DNA from 2 places in the Cytobacillus sp. genome. Region 2 is predicted to be linked to the other one. Evidence: riboswitches for the same ligand, from Rfam matches in the RefSeq annotation. Region 2 holds a riboswitch; the other holds the start of a gene.
What was found. Region 2 has a riboswitch for FMN ahead of ribD (bifunctional diaminohydroxyphosphoribosylaminopyrimidine deaminase/5-amino-6-(5-phosphoribosylamino)uracil reductase RibD). Riboswitches for the same ligand answer to the same signal wherever they lie in the genome.
Positions count from the first base shown of each region.

Region 1 (10,711 bases), on a different contig from region 2:
TTTTCTTCTAGCCATTCCCTAATCCAATCAATTTGAGCTTTGTCAGGTAATTCACTTTCTGCAAGCTGTATAGGAAGCTGCTCGTCACCCGGTGCATAGAGCATGATGGCAATACTTTGATTTCCATCCCTCCCAGCCCGCCCAATTTCCTGCAGGTAGGATTCCATCTGAAGAGGCATATGAAAGTGTATTACATACCTGATATTATCTTTGTTAATCCCCATGCCAAAGGCGCTTGTAGCACAAATAAGATCGAGCTGTCCATGAATAAATTGCTGCTGCACAAGGATACGGCTTTCCTGGTCCATTCCCCCATGGTAAGCCATCACTCTTCTGAGTCCCTTGTCCCTAAGCAGATCAGCTGTCTGTTCCGCCATTTTTTTGCTGGAGAAATAAATAATTCCAGGGCCCTCAAGGATTTCAGCAAGCTCCTCAAGTCTCTCTGTTTTTGCACGGAAATTCTCTAACTTTTCTACAGATAGTGCAATATTAGGACGGTCAACGGAGTAAATAAACTCGCTGCATTCCAGTATGCCAAGTGACTTTTTTATATCTGCTTTTACTTCAGGGGTAGCTGTAGCAGTTAAAGCCAGTGTAACCGGGTTCCCTATAATTTTTCTGACTTCGCCAAGCTTTAAATAATCTGGCCTGAAATCATATCCCCATTGGGAGATACAATGAGCTTCATCCACAACAAATAAAGCAATCCGCAATTTCTTCAGCTGAGAAAGTACTGACTCATAATAAAGCATTTCGGGTGAAATAAAGATAAACTTATATTGATTCAAATGAATCAATGCCTGTTTTTTTTCTGAGCGGGATAAAAAAGAATTGAATGCAATTACCTGTTTTTCCCCATTTATCATAAGCTGTTCAGCCTGATCCTGCATAAGAGACAGCAAGGGAGATATAATAATCACCTGGCCTTCAACCATATATCCCGGCAGCTGATAACAGAGGGATTTCCCTGTACCTGTTGGCAGCATGGCAACAGTATTTCTCCCTGAAAGTACTGATTCAATGATCTCCTTTTGTCCAGGTCTGAAGGAAGGATAGCCAAATTTGCTCTGCAATAACGCTTCTAATTTCATTGTCCCTCTCCAAGCTTTGCCATGACTAATCTGATTTCAAAATAATCGGATTCCGGCACCATTTGACGTATTTGCTTTAGTTGTAATGAGGCAGCACTGTTTGCTGCTTGAAGAATCAATTTCTGTTTCCTCTCCGATACATACCGTGTGATATTAAAGCCGCTGTCATTCAGAGCTACCTCCACCACATGATCCTCAATTGTACTTTTTTTCAATTTTCTCGTTTTCGCTATAACATCCAAATCCAGTCCCTGTTTTAGCAATGTGTATGTTTTTTGGGCCGACAACGTTAGCTGAACTTCATTTCCTGCCCCGCACACTAATTTATCGATAAGCGGATATCCGGCAGCATTTTCTCTTACGCTAGCAAGAATATGATGAATGGCTCCGAGGAACTGATGGTGGTAATAATCCTGACTGATTCCCAGGTGTTCTGAAGCCTGAACAGCAGTGAGGCCAATACGGTTATAGCCTGACAGCCTCAAAGTCAGCACAGCAGGATTAATATCCCTTAGCCTTTCGAGGCATTGGCAGAGTTCCCTGTTCAGCACACTTCCTATTTCATTGCGGGCGAATCCAGATGTTCTCAAAAAATATTTCAGCCATTCATGAACATCTCTTTTTCTTTGAATTGGAAGGTATTTTACATTGTCATTATTTAAATGTGATATAACCTGAATTAAAAGAGTAATCCTCTCCCAAAACAGGTCAGCTGCACTATGATACAGCCATCCGTTTAATGAAGACGGTATTGGACATTCTAAAAGAGACCTTTCCAGCTCTTCCTTGCCCTCTGCAGTCAAAATGTAATGCTTTTCATCAGCTGCAGTCATCCAGCTTCTGCTTTCAATCTCTTGTGAAAGATGATCCAGAGCATCCCGGCTTAAACTTCCAAATGTTCGAAAAAGCTGGGTCAGCTGAAATAAATGAGCATCTTGAATGGTTTGGGAAGTTTTTTTTCCATTGAGCAAATGTAAAATAGAGTATATAGTCCTTTGTCCCTGTAATTCTTTAACACAGTACATGATTACAGTTTTCAAATAAGTTCTATCCATTTTTTTCACCTTACGGCCAAAGATTTTAATCTTGTTTTCATAAGCTTGTTCTCCTTCTTCCATTTTATCATGAAAGAAATCGGCAGGCCGTTTTAATTATTTTTTCATAGGGTAAATTATGCCTAAACCCTTGTGTGATAAGCATTCTCAATACATTTTCTATTGAAAAGTTGAACATTCAGTTTTACAATAGATGTGAGGAATGTGTTACCATCATTTTGATGGACGATTAATTGTTTAAATCTTGGGAGGTTTTTTCATGGCAAAGTATACAATTGTTGACAAAGAAACATGCATTGCATGTGGAGCTTGCGGCGCAGCTGCACCGGACATTTATGATTATGATGATGAAGGCATCGCTTTCGTTACCCTTGATGATAACCAGGGTATCGTTGAAATTCCTGATGTATTAGTTGATGATATGATGGATGCATTCGAAGGCTGCCCGACCGATTCAATCAAAGTAGCTGATGATGCTTTTGATGGCGACCCGCTTAAATACGAATAATCCTCAACCATACTCTAACCTTTGTTAAGCTGCTGCTCCCTTTCATCATGAAAGGGAGTTTTTTTGTTAACATTGCATGCATGAACAGAAAAGCAGCGGCACATTTGCCGCTGCTATAAACTTATATAGTATTAAGCTGCGCTTTTAATAACAGCCTGCTTTTCCACCCAAGTTCTCATGCGTGTAAAAATAAGCATGAAAACAATTGAAATGATTAAACCTTTTAAAATGTTGAATGGCAAAATCCCTGTCACAATCATTGTTCTCATTTCAGGCGCTGACATTGCAGGGAAGTTAAGGAAGAATGTATATGCCGGCAGAATTACAAGGTAATTCAGCACACTCATAATGACAGCCATAACCATTGTGCCGATTACAAGCCCAAACGTCATGCCCTTTTTTGTTTTCAGCTTGCTGTACACATAATAGGTCGGCAGGACGAACAAAATGCCTGCGGCAAAGTTTGCAATATGCCCAACAGGAACACCTGTTGCACTCCCTGTCATGAAGTAATCAAGAATATTCTTAATAAGTTCCACTAAGATCCCTGCTGCTGGACCAAAGATTAACGCTGCGATTAATGCAGGAATATCGCTGAAGTCAATCATCAGAAATTGCGGAAACGGCGGGATTGGGAAATTGAGCAGCATTAATACGTAAGAGATGCTGCTTAGCATTCCAATAGCAACCATAGATTTGATATTAAGTTTTTTCAAGTTCCTCTCTCCTTTTTAGGACTATCTCTCCTAAAGAAGAAAGGTTCAGCTAAGCAAAAGTCTTCGCAATAAATAACCCTCAAGCTAATATAACTTGAGGGATAGTTGCAAAGGCACGCTTAATAACGTTCAAAACCTGCATATTTTGAACGTCTGCAGAACCTCCATCTTCTCCCATCCAGACTGTACTGTCGGCTTTGGAATTGCACCAAATCCTGCCCAAATAAACTGCAGAGCTTTTTATTCAAAAACTCTGCTCTAAGGCTCGCGGGCTTAGAGTCAATATTGACCCATCACCGCCGGTCGGGAATTTCACCCTGCCCCGAAGATAGACCGTATTTATTTATACAGATTCATTATACTGAAAAAAAGTTATTCTGTGAAGGGATATGTTCACCTGTCAGGTTTAGATCCATGCCAAAACCCTTTCAGTTTTTTTAGATATAACAAAAAAAGACGGCAATAAGCCATCCTTTATATATTATCCAAGCGGATATTCCTTTCTTTCTCCTTTTGAGAAGGTCATGATGGACTGATACCCCACTTCTTTTGCAAGGTCAATTGCCTTTTCAAAATCTGCACCTACATGTTCAGGAAAGTGCGCATCAGACGATAAAACAATCGGGATATTTTTTTCATGGCATCTCTGAAGAAGACGTTTGTCCGGGTATAGTTCCCCCACTGGTTTTCTCAGACCAGCCGTGCTAATTTCAACACATGTCTTGGATTCTGCCAGCGCATTGGCTGCACGATCATATTGCTCCAGCAAAAATTCTTCGTCCTGTGGAACATATTTAAAAATTTTCACGAGGTCTAAATGGCCAACAATATCGAATAAATTTGACTGAGCCAGAGTAACCACCTGATCAAAATATTTTCGATATACTTCATATAGATCCCGTTTATCCCATTCTTTTCTAAATTCAGCCAGGTCTATACCGAAATCTCCAACCCAATGAATGGATCCGATTACATAGTCAAACGAATAACTATTGATAAACTTCTCCATTTCACCATGTTTGCCTGGTGTGTAGTCCATTTCGATCGACATCTTCACATCTATGTCATTGCTCCAAGCTTCATGAAAAACATTCACATAGTCTTTCATATCATAAAAACGCCTCTCGTTTACCCATGGATTCTGCAGGATGTCTGCTGTCTGGTAGAAATGATATGCATGCTCTGAAATTCCAAAAGATTCAATCCCTTTCTGAACTGCAGCATCTGTGAATTTTTTTAAGTAATCCAGGCTCAACGTGCCATTTTCGAGATGATTATGATAGTCTGTAAGCATTTTTCAAACTCCCCCAGTTTTTTACCCATTATACTTTAAGGGAGTAAAGCGGTGCAATCATTTCTATTCTATTTTTTGTGAATGATTAGAATTTGTCCAATTTTTATTACATCTGAATCAGCATTATTTAAGTCTTTGATTGCTTCTGCAGTTGTATCATGAAATTTCGCAATAGAAGATAGAGTATCTCCTTGTTTAACAGTGTATTCTGTATATTTCTCGGGTTTTATCAATAGCTTTTGACCTAAAAAAATGTGATCAGGATTAATATTATTTAAATCCGCAATATCCCCAGCATTCAGATTATAGTGTGCAGCAATAGACCACAATGTTTCCCCTGTTTTAACTATATGGTAAGTTTCCACGGAATCATTTTTTATTTTCCCTGATTCAACATTAGACGGCCGTGCTGAAACTTCACGCGCATTTTCCTCTTTAATCACAGCATTTACAGCTTGTCCAACTACTCCCATTCCAAATGCAACAGAGGGATCAACTGCATTTATTTTATCAGCTGTCCATGCATGCGTATGTATTTCAAAATGGAGATGCACACCTGACGAGTCACCCGTGCTTCCCATCAGTCCGATTTTCTGTCCCTGCTCAACATTTTCTCCTTCAGCAGAAAAACGTTTTTCCAGATGGGCGTACACTGTTTCAGTTTGGTTGTTATGTTTAATGAATATCACATTTCCGTATGTTTGGGAATAATAAGACCTGGACACAATTCCTGTGTCAACAGCATAAACTGGATTCCCGGAATCCCCAGCTATATCGATGCCTTTATGATGCCCTTTCCTTGTCCCAAACGTGTCTGTAATTACACCATCTGCAGGCCATACCCAATGCTTTGTCATTTCCGGAATTTTTGGCTCCGCAGCTTTAGAATGCTTCCCTCCCAAAAATAACAGACTCACACAAAGAGCCATTATTCCTGCGATAAAGAAACGCCTTATGTAATCCTTCATCCTTTTCCTCCTATGTTGTCAGCTGAAATATCCGTACGAGTGCCTGCCACTGTCCACACTCTCTTTCACCCTATGACAGCTTGTACTCTTTTAGAACAATTAACATAAAGCTCTTAAAAGCACAGTTATTAGTATACTTCCAGCAGCATGGTTTTTATGCAGTCCTGAGGGATTTTTATTCAAAAAAAAAAGGCAGCCACATGGGCCGCCCTCTCTAATTTGGCAAATCTCGTTTATTAGCTGCTACTGGTACCTTTAATTCTTCAGTAAGGTCAAACTTGCCGATTTTATCAACATCTGCATTTTCCAATTTAACTGTATCAAAATTAAAATCTTTTGCCGTAAGAAGTATTGCTTCAATCGCATGAAGTGTTGATTCATCATCAATTATTTCTGATTCATTATGAAAACGGATTAAGAGTTTGCCATCCTGTATTTCTTCTGTTTCAAAATCAATGTCTTCTGGTATGGATGCCTGCAAATTATTTTCAGTCCGGTCTTCCTTCATGGCTGTTAGAGCATCTTTTATAGAGTTGAGATGTTGTCTAAGCGGGACCAGGAATGGTGTTGATTCTGCGCCATTTGGATATAAGAAATAATAAATTAAGTTACCATTGCTATTTTCCGGGATAAATTCCTCTCTATTTCCATAATGGCTAAATTCAACGCCGATTTCCCCTTCAGTCATGAGGTTAATCTTTTCTATATCAAGATTATTCATTATATTGGACAAGACCTTCTCTAAAAGTAATTCTGTCGCGGAAGACATACTATATGGATGATCCGCTGGCACATCAACAGTTAACATTTTATTTTCCTGATCATAGGTGAAATTTGCTTTCAGAGGATAGTAATCATCTAAACCCCATTCATCTTCGGTAAGCCTGCTCATCGTGTCTTCAAATTGTTCAAATTTCGTCCTGGCAGGGTCTTCATCAATTAAAACACTGACGGGTACAATATTTTGCGCATCCTTATCCGGAATCGCATAAGTCAGTACCTCTTTCCCTGCCAAATCTTCTTCATAAACGGCAGTAGGGCTTGATTCTGATGCAACTGTCTTCTTGTTTATCTCATCATTTAATTTCGCTTCCGCTTCCGGCTCAGTTGACAGCTCTGCCTGGTCCAGTTCTTCTGAGCCTTTCTCTTGGGCAATTAATTCAGAGTCTTCCTCTTTCGCTTCCAGAATAGTGTTATTTTCATTGGTTATTTGTTCAGATGAGGTTGATCGGTCCGCTTTCAATTCGACCTGCTTATCTGCAGACTCCTGCCAGCTCATAAGGTTTGGGACGAGAATAAAAAGCAGGAGCAAGGCAGCAGCCGCTGCGATAGACGGCAGGATCCATGTTCTGTTTTTTTGCTTTCCCATCTTCAATTCGATGGCTTGATAAATGTCTCTCGGATCACGATCATCCTTAATTTTAGGCATCTGGCTCAGAAATTCCTTAAGCTGCTCATCGCTCCACTTTGATTCCTTCATTATCCATTCCCTCCTTCACCTTAAAATCTTCCATATGCTTTTTAAGCACCTTTAAAGCACGATGCTGGGTTGTTTTAACCTTGCTTTCGGTCCAGCCTAGTGAATCAGCTGTTTCAGTAATGCTGAGTTCATGTATATATCTCATAATTATGACAAGCCTCTGGTCAATGGTGCATAAATCCAGACAGCGATAGATCAGCTGAATTTCTTCTCTTTGCAAGGCAATTTCTTCAGGCAGTGGGAGCTCATCCTTTACCTGCTGAGTTGACCAGTCAAATTTCTCCATAATCCTTTGCTTCCAGCCCTTTTGTTTGCGAAAGGAATCTATGGCAACATTCCGCGCAATTGAAAAGAGCCATGTTTTTTCGCTGCTTTTTCCTTCAAACCTTTCATATGATTTTAATACTCTTATATAGACTTCCTGGACTAAATCCTCAGCCAGTTCCTTGTTTTTGACCATATAAAAAAGAAATTGAAAAACGTCATGATGGTATTTTTTATAAAGTTCATCAAAAACGGAGTCCATGGATTCCCCTCCCCGTTCAATAAAATAGTCGTTCTCTCTCTAAAAAAAGTTACAGTTTAACTATATTATTATTTCGCAGAAAAGCGCAAGAGCCTGTTTAAGTGCAGGATTACTCCCTTTCCTGCAGAAACCCCGGCCTAATGCATAGAAATACCTTTCAAAAAAAAGGGGAAGGAAATTTCATGCATCTCCTTCCCTAAGCTTATTATTAATTGTTTCCCGTGTATCAAGAACAATCGTCACATTTCTCGCCTTTATCCTTCATTTCGAGGAATAAAAATTGAAAATGTCGTACCATGTCCGGTCTTGCTTTGAACGGTAATATGACCTTTATGAGCTTCAATTATATTTTTTGCAATTGCAAGGCCTAGACCTGTTCCAGATCGGCCCCTCGTTCTTGCTTTGTCCGCTTTGTAAAAGCGTTCAAATACAAACGGCAGGTCTTCTTCGGGAATCCCCGAGCCAGAATCCTTCACTTCAATAAACAGTCCCCGTTCATCACTTCTTTCGATCACTTTTACCTCTCCATTCTGAGGGGTATGCCGGATGGCATTATCAATCAGATTGGTCATGACCTGTTCAATTCTGTCCGGATCAAATTGAATAGGGACACCCTTGCTTTGCAGATCATTTTCCAGACTAATTTCCTTCTCTTTTGCCAGCCCCTGAAACTTCCTTATAATTCTTTGCAGATAGGAATTCACTTCAGTGTCTTCCATTGTCAGCTGAATATGTCCAGCTTCCATTCTGGCAAGATCCAGCAATTCATTCACAAGCCGGCCCATTCTCAGGGATTCATCATAAATGACACTTGCCATTTCTTTTTTCTCTTCGTCCGTTCCGGCAATATCATCGACGATCGCTTCACTATACCCCTGCATCATAGAAATGGGCGTCCTTAATTCATGAGAAACATTCGCTATAAAATCGTTGCGGAGCTTATCAAGCTTACGCTCTTCCGTCATATCCCGGATAACCGCAACCGCTCCTCTTATATATTTATTGTTATAAAGAGGGCTGACGATGATCACCCAGGAACGTCCCTGTATAGAGATTTCACCAATTTGCTCCTTTTCGGTATTTACAGCAAGCTGGAAAAGTTCCATTACTTTGGATGGCACTTCCTCTGTATTATTCTCTATGTCATCCAGTTCATAAAACCAGCTTTGCAAAAACCGCTCCGCAGGAGGATTTGTGATCAGGATCGTGCCATCCCGGTTAAAGGTAATTACCCCATCAGCCATTCCGCTTAGAATGCTTGCCAGCTGTTCTTTTTCCTGGCTTAGAGCATTCATATTGAATTTCAGCTGTCTGCCCATTTGATTAAAAGCCATGGCTAATTCGCCAACCTCATCATTAGTCAGAATCGGAACCTTTGTATCAAATTTGCCTCTTGCTACCTCAAAGGCAGCTTCTTTCATTTTTCTGAGCGGAGCATTAATTCTTGTCGATAAGAAAAATGCAAAGATGGTTGTTAAAATGATGGCGACTCCTGCTGCCAGCAAAATGAACTTGGTCGTTGAACGCAGTGTTTCATGCATGACTTCAATGGATTGATAAATAAAGACGGCCCCTTTGCTGCTGTCACCTTCAAGAGGCACCCCAATTATAAGAATCTTGCTGTCATCATCTGCATCTTCTTCTGAATACTCAGGATTAACAGATGTTACTTTTTTTACAGTTTTATCTTCCGTGAGAACTTCTTTTAAATCATCCTCCTCGGTGAGGTAGGAGATGGGGAGTTTTAATGAATCTGTATGGTTTGGGGAATAGTAGTACTCATTCGGCGAGTTAATAATGACTACTTTGGTAACATCATCGACAAGCTCCCAGGAAATCTCCAAACCGACTTCACGATTATGCTCTTTTAAAATTCTGGTTATTTTATGGGCTGTATTCGATAATCCTTTTTCTGTTTCATTTATATGGTAATTCTCAAAAAACTCAAGCAGCATGACTGTTAAAATCAGCAGTACAAAGGAAACTAATAAAAGAATAGTGCCCCATAGCTTACCTGCAACACTCCTAAAGAGCATCATTCATTGATAACCTCGAACTTGTAGCCCACTCCCCAAACAGTGACAATCATTCTGGCAGCCTGCTCAGAAACTTTATTTAATTTTTCTCGCAAGCGCTTTACATGAGTATCGACTGTTCTTAAATCTCCGAAAAATTCATAGTGCCATACTTCCTTTAGCAGCTGTTCCCTGTCAAAAACCTTATCTGGCGCCTTTGCCAGGAAATAAAGAAGTTCATATTCCTTAGGCGTTAAACTGACTTCTTTCCCATCAGCCAGCACTTTGTGAGCATCATTATCAATCGTTAGATGAGGAAAAACGATTACATCTTTCGCTGTTGTTTCTGTTTGAAGGTAGGTAGTTTTAGAAGACCTGCGCAATAATGCCTTCACGCGAAGCACAACTTCTCTTGGGCTGAAAGGTTTTACAATGTAATCATCAGTGCCCACTTCAAAACCCTGTACGCGGTTAACTTCTTCCCCTTTTGCAGTCAGCATGATTACGGGGGTAGCTTTTTTCTCTCTCAGCTCTCTGCAGACTTCAATGCCGTCTTTGCCAGGCATCATTAAATCCAAAAGAATGACATCGTAATCATTTGCCAAAGCTTTTGACAAAGCCTGGTTTCCATTTTCCGCTTCATCAATCGAATAATTTTCACGCTCAAGGTACATCTTTAATAAACGGCGGATTCTCTCTTCATCATCCACTAGTAAGATTTTTACTTGGTTTTCCATTTTTCAAATCCCCCTAACGTTCAATTAAATAAATAAAGCTTTAATTAAAGCCCTCACTATTGTGAAGTGAAGGCTTGTATGTTTAATATCAGAATTATTATCTTTGAATTTTGAGAACTGTCTAGCTCCAGCGCCTATCCCCTCGAGGTCACAAGCTTGTCTTGTTTCGGCTCCTAGGGACTCGGGGGTCATAAGCCGTTTCCTTTCAGAAGGAAAAACGCCTTCTTACAGGAACCATCTTATGCCTGTCGTCCCTGGGCAGTCGCCTCCACATTTCGGTCAATCCGCCCAAAAAGGCAAAGAACGCCTTTCCGGGAGGCT
Region 1 is NZ_CAXQGS010000129.1:104,667-115,377, reverse strand. Features, by position in the region: gene ACEQ1T_RS22475 (ATP-dependent DNA helicase RecQ) at 1-1,091, opposite strand, end outside; gene ACEQ1T_RS22470 (helix-turn-helix domain-containing protein) at 1,088-2,146, opposite strand; gene ACEQ1T_RS22465 (ferredoxin) at 2,406-2,654, shown strand; gene ACEQ1T_RS22460 (ECF transporter S component) at 2,786-3,370, opposite strand; FMN riboswitch at 3,533-3,704, opposite strand; gene ACEQ1T_RS22455 (histidinol-phosphatase) at 3,852-4,664, opposite strand; gene ACEQ1T_RS22450 (LysM peptidoglycan-binding domain-containing protein) at 4,733-5,632, opposite strand; gene ACEQ1T_RS22445 (hypothetical protein) at 5,847-7,112, opposite strand; gene sigX (RNA polymerase sigma factor SigX) at 7,087-7,638, opposite strand; gene ACEQ1T_RS22435 (ATP-binding protein) at 7,893-9,677, opposite strand; gene ACEQ1T_RS22430 (response regulator transcription factor) at 9,674-10,390, opposite strand.
Region 1: another riboswitch for FMN. It lies ahead of ACEQ1T_RS22460 (ECF transporter S component); the one in region 2 lies ahead of ribD (bifunctional diaminohydroxyphosphoribosylaminopyrimidine deaminase/5-amino-6-(5-phosphoribosylamino)uracil reductase RibD).

Region 2 (10,711 bases):
ATCCAACATGACCGTGAACTAATCCGATATTTTCAAATACAAGAACCATTGTTAATGAAAAAATGGCAATCCAAAAAGTGATGGAAAGCAAGTTATCAAATGACATCGCTCCAAAAACTTCCATATAATCGGAAAGAGCGAACGGCTTTTCATCGGTATTTTGCACATTAATTGGACCAAAAGCCCATGCTATCAATGTTCCTGCTGCAACAGTAATCAAAAAGTTGCCAGGCACATTGCGCATGAATAAAATGATGGCAAGCAAGAACGTTAAGATGGTCGCAAGCACTTGCGGGTCTCCAAGTTCACCCATAGCAATAATGGAGTTTGTCCCTTTTTCAACGATTCCGCCTTTTTCAAGTCCGATCAGCATCAAGAAAAGTCCGAGCCCCACTGTTATTGCTTCTTTAAGTGAGTGTGGAATCGATTCGCTCAATGTCTTTGCGAATCGCGAAAAAGCCACGAATACAAAGATCAGACCAGATATAAAGACAACAGCTAATGCTTCCTGCCAGGATAAGCCCATGGATTGGACCATTGTATAGGAAAATAAAGCGTTAATTCCCATTCCAGGCACAAGGAGAATCGGTACATTTGCCCAAAACCCCATAATCAAACAGCCGGCAACCGATGTTATAATGGTTGCAAAAATGGCTGCTTCCAGCGGAATTCCTGCTTCAGAGAGAATTAGAGAGTTAACTGCGATAATATAAACAATCGTAAAAAAGCCGATTGCCCCAGCCATAACCTCCCTTTTTACAGTTGTTCCATTTGAATCAAGCTGAAAAAGCTGGTTAAACCACTTATTCATATATACTACCTATCTATTCAATTAGCCCTCTCCCTACCCGCTCTCCCCGTATATATCCCTCAGTTAAGAGTGATCAGTTAAAAGAACGGGTGAGCCACAAGCTGTATTTTATCAAAAAAAAACCTTTCTGCCAATAGAAAGGTCAGACGTCTGCTCATATTTTTCTAAAAAAAAAATCAGCGGATATTTCCCCGCTGATTTTTGATAGATATAGCAACAGGGCAAGACTGTTGCACTTGTAAGCATACACTTATTTTTTTCACGCTGTAAAAATGCGGAACCTTATTCACCGTCAGTTAATTGTCTATACAGATTGCCCATTTCAATAGCTCCAACAGCCGCTTCCCATCCTTTGTTTCCGGCTTTGGTGCCTGCACGCTCAATTGCCTGTTCAATCGTGTCAGTTGTAAGAACACCGAAGATTACAGGGACACCGCTCTGCAATGCAGTCGCTGAGACCCCTTTAGCCACTTCGCCGCTCACAAAATCAAAATGCGGTGTTGCTCCGCGGATCACTGTGCCAAGGGTGATGACTGCATCATATTTTCCGGATTGGGATAGCTTTTTAGCTGCCAGCGGGATTTCGAAAGCTCCAGGAACCCAAACAACAGTCACATCTTCTTCGCTTACTCCGTGGCGCTTAAGTGCATCTTCCGCTCCGCTTAAAAGCTTGCCTGTAATGAATTCATTAAAACGCGACACTACAATTGCCATTTTTAATCCTGTTCCTACTAAATGTCCTTCGATTACCTTTTTCATCTCTAATCGCTCCCTTAAAATTGTAATAAATGCCCAAGTTTTGTTTTCTTTGTTTTTAAGTAAATCTCATTTTCAGATTTGGCAGGCATTTGAAGAGGAACCCGTTCGGATACCTCCAGCCCATAGCCTCCCAGTCCAGCTATTTTGCGGGGATTATTGGTTAGCAGGCGCATTTTTTTTACCCCGAGATCTCTAAGGATTTGTGCACCTACCCCATAGTCGCGAAGATCGTCCTTAAATCCGAGCTTATGATTTGCTTCAACGGTATCGTAGCCCTCTTCCTGCAGCTTATAGGCTTTCAATTTATTGATCAGGCCGATGCCGCGCCCTTCCTGTCTCATATATAAAAGGATTCCCCGGCCTTCCTCTTCAATCTGCGATAATGCTGCTTCAAGCTGCGGCCCGCAGTCACAGCGGTTAGACCCGAATACATCCCCGGTCAAACACTCCGAATGAACACGAAGCAATACGGGTTCGTGTTCATCGATTTCTCCCTTTACAAGAGCAACATGGTCTTTTCCATCGATTGTGTTTGTATAACCTACCGCTCTAAAATCTCCAAATTCTGTTGGAAGCTGTATCTCCACTTCCCTTTTTACAATGGAGTCATGCTTCAATCGATACTCTATCAATTGCTGAATAGTAATCATTTTTAAGTTAAACTTTTCAGCCACTTTTTCCAGGTCATCCACTCGAGCCATGGTTCCATCATCTTTCATAATTTCACAGATAATCCCGGCTGGTGCTGCACCGGCAAGACGTGCCAGATCGACCGCAGCCTCTGTATGGCCTGCACGCCTTAGGACTCCTCCTTTTTTGGCCACCAGCGGAAAAACATGTCCCGGCCGGGAAAAGTCTGCAGGTTTAGCGTCTTCCTCAAGCATTTCTTTAATAGTGAATGCACGCTCAAATGCGCTGATCCCTGTAGTGGTTTTCACATGGTCAATACTGATTGTGAAAGCTGTTCCATGACTGTCAGTGTTTACTTCTGCCATTGGATTCAGTTCCAGCTTTTCAGCCAGCTCCTCAGTGATAGGTGTACAAATCAGACCTCTGCCTTCTTTAGCCATAAAGTTGATCGTATCGGGTTTCGCATATTCCGCAATTGCCAGAAAATCCCCTTCATTTTCCCTATCTTCATCATCACAGACAATGATGACTTTTCCTGCTTTTAAATCTTCTAATGCCTCATTTATTTCACTGAACATGGTTTATTGACCCTCCTTTTGCTAATTATAAGAAGCCGTTCTCCTTAAGGAATCGCTCTGAAATTGCTTCTTTAGGCGATGTGCTTTCCTGCTGCCTGTTCATGAAGGAATACAGATATTTGGCAAGCATGTCAAACTCAAGGTTAACGATGTCTCCCGCTGCTTTGAAGCCGAGTACCGTTTCACTTGCTGTGTGCGGAATGATCGAGACAGTAACGGTATTGTCTCCATTGCCGAAAACTGTCAGGGAAATCCCATCCACAGCGATTGATCCTTTCATGATAAGCAAATGGCTTAATGCACTCGGTACAGATATCTGTATATAAATGGCATTTTCACTCGCTGTTTTTTTTAAGATTTGACCTGTTCCATCAACATGCCCTGTCACAAAATGCCCGCCAAATCGGCCATTTGCCGACATCGCCCTCTCCAGATTGACTTTTGTTCGCTCTTTAATGGCAGAAAGCGAAGTGCTTTTAAATGTTTCAGGCATGACATCTGCTGAAAATTCATTTCTCGCATATTCTGTAACCGTAAGGCATACGCCATTTACAGAAATGCTGTCTCCCAGTTGAACATCTGATAAAACTTTGGAGGCCTGAATCGTCAGTTTCATGGCCTTGCCTTGCTGAACTACTTTTTTTACTGTTCCCAATTCCTCAATAATCCCAGTAAACATTATTCCTTGGCCTCCCTCAGCGGTTTTGCGGTAATTCTAAGGTCGCCGCCAATCCTTTCAATTTCTGTGAATTCCAGTACAGGGGCATCTTTTACATAGTCGGCACCGTCTCCGCCAATAAATGGAATCGCCTCGCTGCCTCCAATAATTTTAGGAGCCATATAAAGGATTATCTGCTGAAAGAAACCGCTTTTTATTAATGAAGCATGAACCTCTGATCCGCCTTCAACAAATAAAGTCATGATATTTCTTTCACCTAAATTTTTTAAAACTTCTTTAATCGGCACCTCATTAGCAGGAAAAGAAAAAATTTCAGCACCATACTTCTTTATCTCTTCTGCCTTTGACCGATCTATTTCTCTGCCGGTAAAGATTATGGTCTTTACAGACTGATCTCGAATGACTTTTGCGTCAGCCGGAATTCTGAGATTTGTATCTAATATAACTCGAATGGGATTTTTTCCGCCTTGGGGCAGCCTGGCGGTTAAAAGAGGATTATCGTGAATGATCGTATTTATACCTGTAAGTATCGCGTCATGTTCATGCCGTAGCCGATGTACATCCTGCCTGGATTCTGGAGAGGTAATCCATTTGCTGTCACCGGTTTTTGCAGCTGTTTTCCCATCAAACGATGAGGCTGCTTTAATGGTTACATATGGTGTCTTTGTTTTTATAAAATGAAAAAATGGTTCATTTAGGGCATCTGCTTCCTCCCTCAATATGCCGGTCACTACTTCAATCCCGGCATCCTGCATCCTTTCAATTCCTTTGCCGGAAACAAGAGGATTTGGATCCTCAGAAGCAATAAAAACCCTATTAATTCCTGAATTAATGATTAAGTCTGCGCATGGCGGAGTCCTTCCAAAATGGCTGCATGGCTCAAGAGTGACATAAATATCAGCGCCTTTAGCCTTATCGCCAGCTGCAGCAATCGCATGGACTTCAGCATGGGGAGTTCCTGCTTTCAGGTGAGCACCCATCCCCAGAATTTCACCATTTTTTACAACAACCGCACCCACCTGCGGGTTAGGGCTGGTTTGGCCTTTCGCGGCCGCTGCCAGACTGATGGCTAACTTCATATATTCCTGATGGTTCAAATTATCTGAATCCTCCTTCCCTTACTATTTCTCCAAATTAAGTATGAAACGGCAAAACCCCGTACACCAGCTAGGTGAAACGGGGCAAAATCACATGACGAAATAAGCGTTTAAAAAAAATTTTTTTGAACGCAGCACTATAATCATTCCTTCTCCCATCCAGACTTTCACTGTCGGCTTTGGAGTTTCACCAAATCCACCGTTTTCATAAGAAAAGCCGATGGCGCCTGGAGCTAGACACTTATCTAGCTTCAGAATTAATGCAAACTTATCTTTTTGAAAAGCGCATGCACCTTGCATCTCTACTTATAAAACCGGGTCACGGACTAAGAGGGCGTACCCTCATCACCGCCGGTTGGGAATTTCACCCTGCCCCGAAGGAAATCCTATTCTATTATAAGAATCTTACCATGAATAGTAGGAATATACAAAGAGAATTGTTTGTGAAAGAATTGAAACTTTTGCTTTAAACTGCCGTATAGTAATTATTGAAGAAGGAGAGGACTTTAAAATATGATTGAACCAAGAGAACATTTAATAAATGAATTAAGAAAATGTGAAGAATGGGAAAAAGACCAAGGTGATTTATGGTTTTGGGAGAAGCTGGGCAGACTCCCTTTTAAGCTTATTGATAGATTCACACCCGAGTTCATACAAAAAAAGGTTGGAGTGATTCTTGATGAGCTTGGCACATATATTCAATCAGGAGGAAGATATTTAAGCTCAGCTTCAGCGTTAAAGAATTATTATCCCGAACAAAATATTCATACACTGCAGGATGTAGTTGCCCTTCCCATATCAAAGATGGATGAAGCCGCCGAAAAGCTAAGCTCAAACCGAAAAAGAACCGCTGCATTGCAAGGTGCGAGTACTGGGGTCGGAGGGATTTTCACCCTGACCATTGATATCCCGCTTCTCCTTGGCATTCAACTAAAAACACTGCAGGATATCGCGATTTGCTATGGCTTTGATCCAGCTGATAAAAATGAAAGGATGTTCATCGTAAAAATTCTGCAATTTGTTTCCAGTGACATTGTAGGAAAAAAAGCCATTCTGCAGCAGCTATCCATGTTTGGATCTATAGAAGAAGGACCAAAAAGGGAAGTCGTTTCCGAGCTTCAGGGATGGAGAGAAGTTGTGTTTTCTTACAGGGACCAAATTGGCTGGAAAAAACTTTTCCAAATGATCCCGATAGCCGGACTGCTGTTTGGAGCTTTCATTAATCGCTCAGCCGTAAATGATATTGCAGAAGCAGGCATTATGCTATATCGAAAAAGAGTAATCGTTAATCGGCTGCACCAGAATATGATTAAAGAAATAAAACCGGAGAGCTAACAATGGCTCTCCGGTTTTATTTATGGAAGCTTTTTGATCTCCTTCTCCATATACTCTTCATTTAAAGCTCCCAAAACTTTTTCTCTAATAACACCATCTGAATCAATAAAATAGCTTGTAGGATAGGCCATTATATTATAGTCAGAACCTGCCTCGCCTTTTACATCCATAGGAATTGTAAAGGTCAGCCCCAGCTCTTTTACGAATTTATCTGCATCACCGCTATTCTTTTCTGTGTTTGTGAGATTGACAGCAAGAATAGTGAAATTTTCATCTTTATACTTGTTATACAGCTTCTCCATATGCGGCATTTCCGCACGGCAAGGAGGACACCAGCTTGCCCAGAAATTTAAAAGCACTGCTTTGCCCCTATAGTCGGAGAGTTTTACTGGGTTTCCTTCCATATCTGTCAGTTCAAATTCAGGAGCAAGATTTCCTTTCTCCAGACCAACAGGCAATTCTTCAGGATCTTCCATTTTATCGTATTTCTGCATTTGTCCGGCTTGCTCTACTACCCCTTTGTCCTTGAGAATGGTTTTGTCGACAATAAACAGCAAAAGGACAATAACTGCGGCTGCGAGTAGAAACTTTTTCATTCCAACACCTCTAAACTGATATCCCAATACTTTAACTGAACTTATCATACTATATGGGGAATATAGAATCTATAAATGTGCATACGGTTTTAGTGATTGCGGTAAAGAAAAAGCGTCGCAAAAATGGCATAAATTCTAAGCTTTTCTTTTGCTGTCAGACCCTCTTCAAAAGAAAGTACAGGTGTATTGGGGTCCCTAAACTGCTCCCCCCACTCAAGCAGCATCCATCCTTTGCGAAGGCGTGCAATTCTTTTTGATGTCTCATCAAGAATTTGAAAATCCGTATGGAAAAAGGTTTTAGCAATGGAATATCGGTCACAGCCATTCTTATATACCAGTTTGAATCCATCTTTTTTATTAATGATTGTTTCTTTGCAGGAATCTTTCGCAAACGAAATATCTATGCCTTTTCTATCAATTAAGATTGATGCCTCCAGATTTGCGCTATGATCATAGATTCCCAGCCTTCTTGGAAAAAGCCGATCCAAAAAATAAGGCAAGAACCATCGAAACTTCCACATTTTCATATCCCTGATTTCACCAACCTGCCTTCCTTCCGGGTCAAAAAGCACCATTCTAAGGGAAGGTGCCGGCATAAAAACGATCATCAAATTTGACTGGCTTAACAATGAGAGACGGGCTTGTCTGCTTTTCTTGAACTTTCTCTCCACTATCTCGGCCGCCCTTTGCTTATTCAGCAAGTGAATTTGATAGCACAAAAAACTATATAAGATGAAAGGGATTAGAAAAAGGATTAAATAAGTCCTTGGAAATTTTTCTATAAAAACCAATAGAATGAAAAATGGAGGTACAAGTGCGGCAAGGCTTGCATTTATTGAGATGTCAGCTGTTTTCAGGTAATATTGCTGGATATTCATCAGTATGTCTCCCCCGCTATATTTATTTCTCTATAGTCTATTAATTACTTTCTATAAAAATGAATTTTGGCAGGATTTTATGAAGTTTACATAACGATGCATCTGCAGATAGTCTGTTTGAGTTTTTCCTTAACATCTTTATTCACTGATTATCCTTCAAATAAAAAAGCTGACGGACACTTTCCGCCAGCTTTTTTGATGGAATTACTTTAAAGCATTAACTGCATTAATTAGCCCATGGCCAGATTGTTCGTCGTATCCAGGCTTGAAGATATCCTCTGATGAAGATTGAATGATCTGCTTTACTTGTGCAGGAGAGATTTGGTCTTTCCCATGTTTTGCAATGATAACACCAGCCAGTGCAGCAACTTTCGGAGCGGCCATAGAAGTCCCGCCTTTATACCCATACCCGCCGCCAGGGATTGTTGCTAATGCCAAATAAGTATTGTCTCTGCCAGCTCCAGTATTTGGATCATAGTTTGGTCCCAAGTCTCCGCCAGGTGCCATAACATCAATTTTGCCGACACCGTAATTGGAATAGAAAGCAAGATTCTTTAAAGCTCCTCCCGCAGATACACGAATCATCAATTGACTGCTGGGGCTTCTGTGAGTTGCACCGTTATCAGAACCTGACAGCTGTCCCGGACTCTTTAAATCAACAGCGTTATTTCCTGCAGAACCAACTACAGTAACACCTTTTTGAATCGCATATTTAATGGCTCTGTTAAACATCTGCACGTCCGCTACAGTTTCCTTGGTTGTATACTCGGGATTCTGGAACCAGTCATAGCCGCCAAGAGACATGTTGACAACATCCACATTGTCATCCGCAGCTGTTATTAAAGCTTCTGCGATATGGGAAGTCGCTGCACCGCCTTCCGGGCCGAATACACGGTATGCTGCTACCTTTAAATCAGGTCCTACACCCATTGTTCTTCCTTTCGCTGCAATTGATCCTGCAACGTGGGTTCCATGGCTGTTTTCATCCATTGGATCTGGGTGACCAGGAACAAAGGATTTACCATATGCGTAATTTTCTTTTAAATCTGGATGATTATAGTCAATACCTGTGTCGATTACACCAACAACGATATCTTTACCGTCAGCTGTCTTTCCAGTTCCTCCAGGAAGATTCCATGACGAACCATTATTTGTTACTTGTTTGATATCCCATTGAAGACTGTGATATAGATCAGCATTATCTAATGGAAGATCTGCATTTACTGCAGGAGCTTCGGGATAAATTACATTTTCAGCGCCAGCAGACAATACCAAGGAAGACTTCCGAATTTCATTAAGAAAATTAGGATTTGCTGATGAAACCTCAACAGCTCCTAATTTATCAAGCTTATTCTCTACTTGTCCTCCAGATTTTCTCACTAATTCTGTATAGCCTGCAGGAAGCTTTGCTTCATCTTTGAAAACAACTAAATAACTCTTTTCAGCCGTTTGGGCTTGTCCAATGCTGACAGAACCCGCAAAAACAGCTGAGGCACATAATGCCAAACTTAATGTACCCGTTACGATGCCCTTCTTGATATTCATTTTTTATTGAGACCCCCTTATATTTTCTAATTTTCATTATATTCTAAATAAAAGTCTCGACAATCTTTGTATTCCGACATACTTCTTCGTCACTTTTCAGGAAACAATACTTAGAACCCATTTGTCTTTTTACATTTTAAGTCTGCCTGGGTCTATTTACTTGATTCCCAATCAAAAACTTTGTTTGTTCATCTTCAGCCCTGTCGAAAAGACAAGACTATTTCCTTAAGAAAAAACCGCATCTTATTAGATGCGGCTTGGCTAAAATTGATTGATTCTATCAAAGGATGTTCTTGCATCCTCATATCCTTGCAGATATAACTTTTCCAGTTTTTGAGGATTCCGCTCCATCCGTCCCACTGTTAATGGCTCCTGCGGCTGGATGACAAGAACTGTCCCATTCTTCTCTTCCTGTTCAACATAGCGGAGGGTATCGTTATAGGTCCGGCAGCGTTCCGCCAGTGCTTTCTGCAGCCCGGTATAATGCGGATATTTCCTTTTGACCATAAAAGTAAATTTAGATGGCTTTTTGGAATATCCCCTGTTTCTTGTTAAAATCACTATATTTTTTTTGAATCCATCTTCCTGGGCTTTCTTGATTGGTATAGGGTCGCTGATTCCGCCATCAAGGAGGACCCGGCTATTAAAATCCACCTCCGGGGCAATAAAAGGCAAGGAACTTGAGGCTTTTAAAACCTTAAGCATATCTTTGCCATAATCTTTTTTACTGAAATACACCGGTTTGCCGGTATGGCAATCTGTTGTTCCAATGACAAATTCAGACTCATTTTTATAAAACTCATCATAGTGATATGGGACAAGTTTATTAGGTATTTCATCAAAAATAAAATCCATCCCGAATAATTGACGGGATTTAAAGTAATTCCGCCATGAGATATATCGGGGATCTGTGACATAATCCACATTCACAATTCTGTTCCTGCCCTTTTGCTTGGACAAGTAAGAAGCTGCATTGCAAGCCCCTGCAGAAACTCCAATTACATAAGGAAAGCAGAGGTCCTGTTCAAGAAAATACTCGAGAACTCCCGCTGTGTATACTCCCCGCATTCCTCCGCCTTCAAGCACCAGACCCGCTTCACTGATCACCGTTCATCTTCCTTTCACTCTTTTAAAGCTATACTACCAAAATATCAACCTTCCATATACAAATCTGCCCAAAAGGGAAGAACATGCCATGAAGTCAGGCAAGTTCCCTTCTTTTAAAGATAGCAATTGATGCCAGCATGGAAATAACAATAGTTATAACAGAAACAATAATACTCGGCAATAATTCATCCGGGAAATTACGGCCCAAAATGAAAGCATTCGTATAAGCAGATAGAAGGGCCGGACTCCACTCCAGCAGATGAGGAAGCGAACTGCTCAAGAGGCTTAATATGACTATGACGCCAATACTGATAAATCCAATAGTACCAGGCGATTTAATAAACGTATTGAACAGTATGACTATAGTTATAATAAGTGTAAGCCAGATACCATAAACAAAGAAGGATTGGAGAAAATCCGAAAAAGGAATAAATTCAAACAATACGCCTACATAGTACCAGGAGAGGAAGTAACCTAATAAATAAGAGAACCATATGAGAATCATAGAACCAGCCCACTTTGAAGTTACAAACCGAGCGTATGAAACAGGCTTCACCAGTATAATCCCCGCCACACCGCTTTTCCTTTCCCCAGCAATAGTCCCCATTGTAATTAATACAATAATAAGCACACCAAACGTATTGAACTGGCTAAGACTTGCAGCGAGTGCTTCACCTGCAGATGGAACTGGAAGCT
Region 2 is NZ_CAXQGS010000046.1:40,372-51,082, reverse strand. Features, by position in the region: gene ACEQ1T_RS07125 (NCS2 family permease) at 1-811, opposite strand, end outside; gene ribE (6,7-dimethyl-8-ribityllumazine synthase) at 1,094-1,570, opposite strand; gene ACEQ1T_RS07115 (bifunctional 3,4-dihydroxy-2-butanone-4-phosphate synthase/GTP cyclohydrolase II) at 1,585-2,778, opposite strand; gene ribE (riboflavin synthase) at 2,804-3,457, opposite strand; gene ribD (bifunctional diaminohydroxyphosphoribosylaminopyrimidine deaminase/5-amino-6-(5-phosphoribosylamino)uracil reductase RibD) at 3,457-4,554, opposite strand; FMN riboswitch at 4,698-4,940, opposite strand; gene ACEQ1T_RS07100 (EcsC family protein) at 5,068-5,889, shown strand; gene ACEQ1T_RS07095 (TlpA disulfide reductase family protein) at 5,910-6,485, opposite strand; gene ACEQ1T_RS07090 (hypothetical protein) at 6,575-7,363, opposite strand; gene ACEQ1T_RS07085 (S8 family serine peptidase) at 7,568-8,908, opposite strand; gene ACEQ1T_RS07080 (patatin family protein) at 9,170-10,015, opposite strand; gene ACEQ1T_RS07075 (ABC transporter permease) at 10,110-10,711, opposite strand, start outside.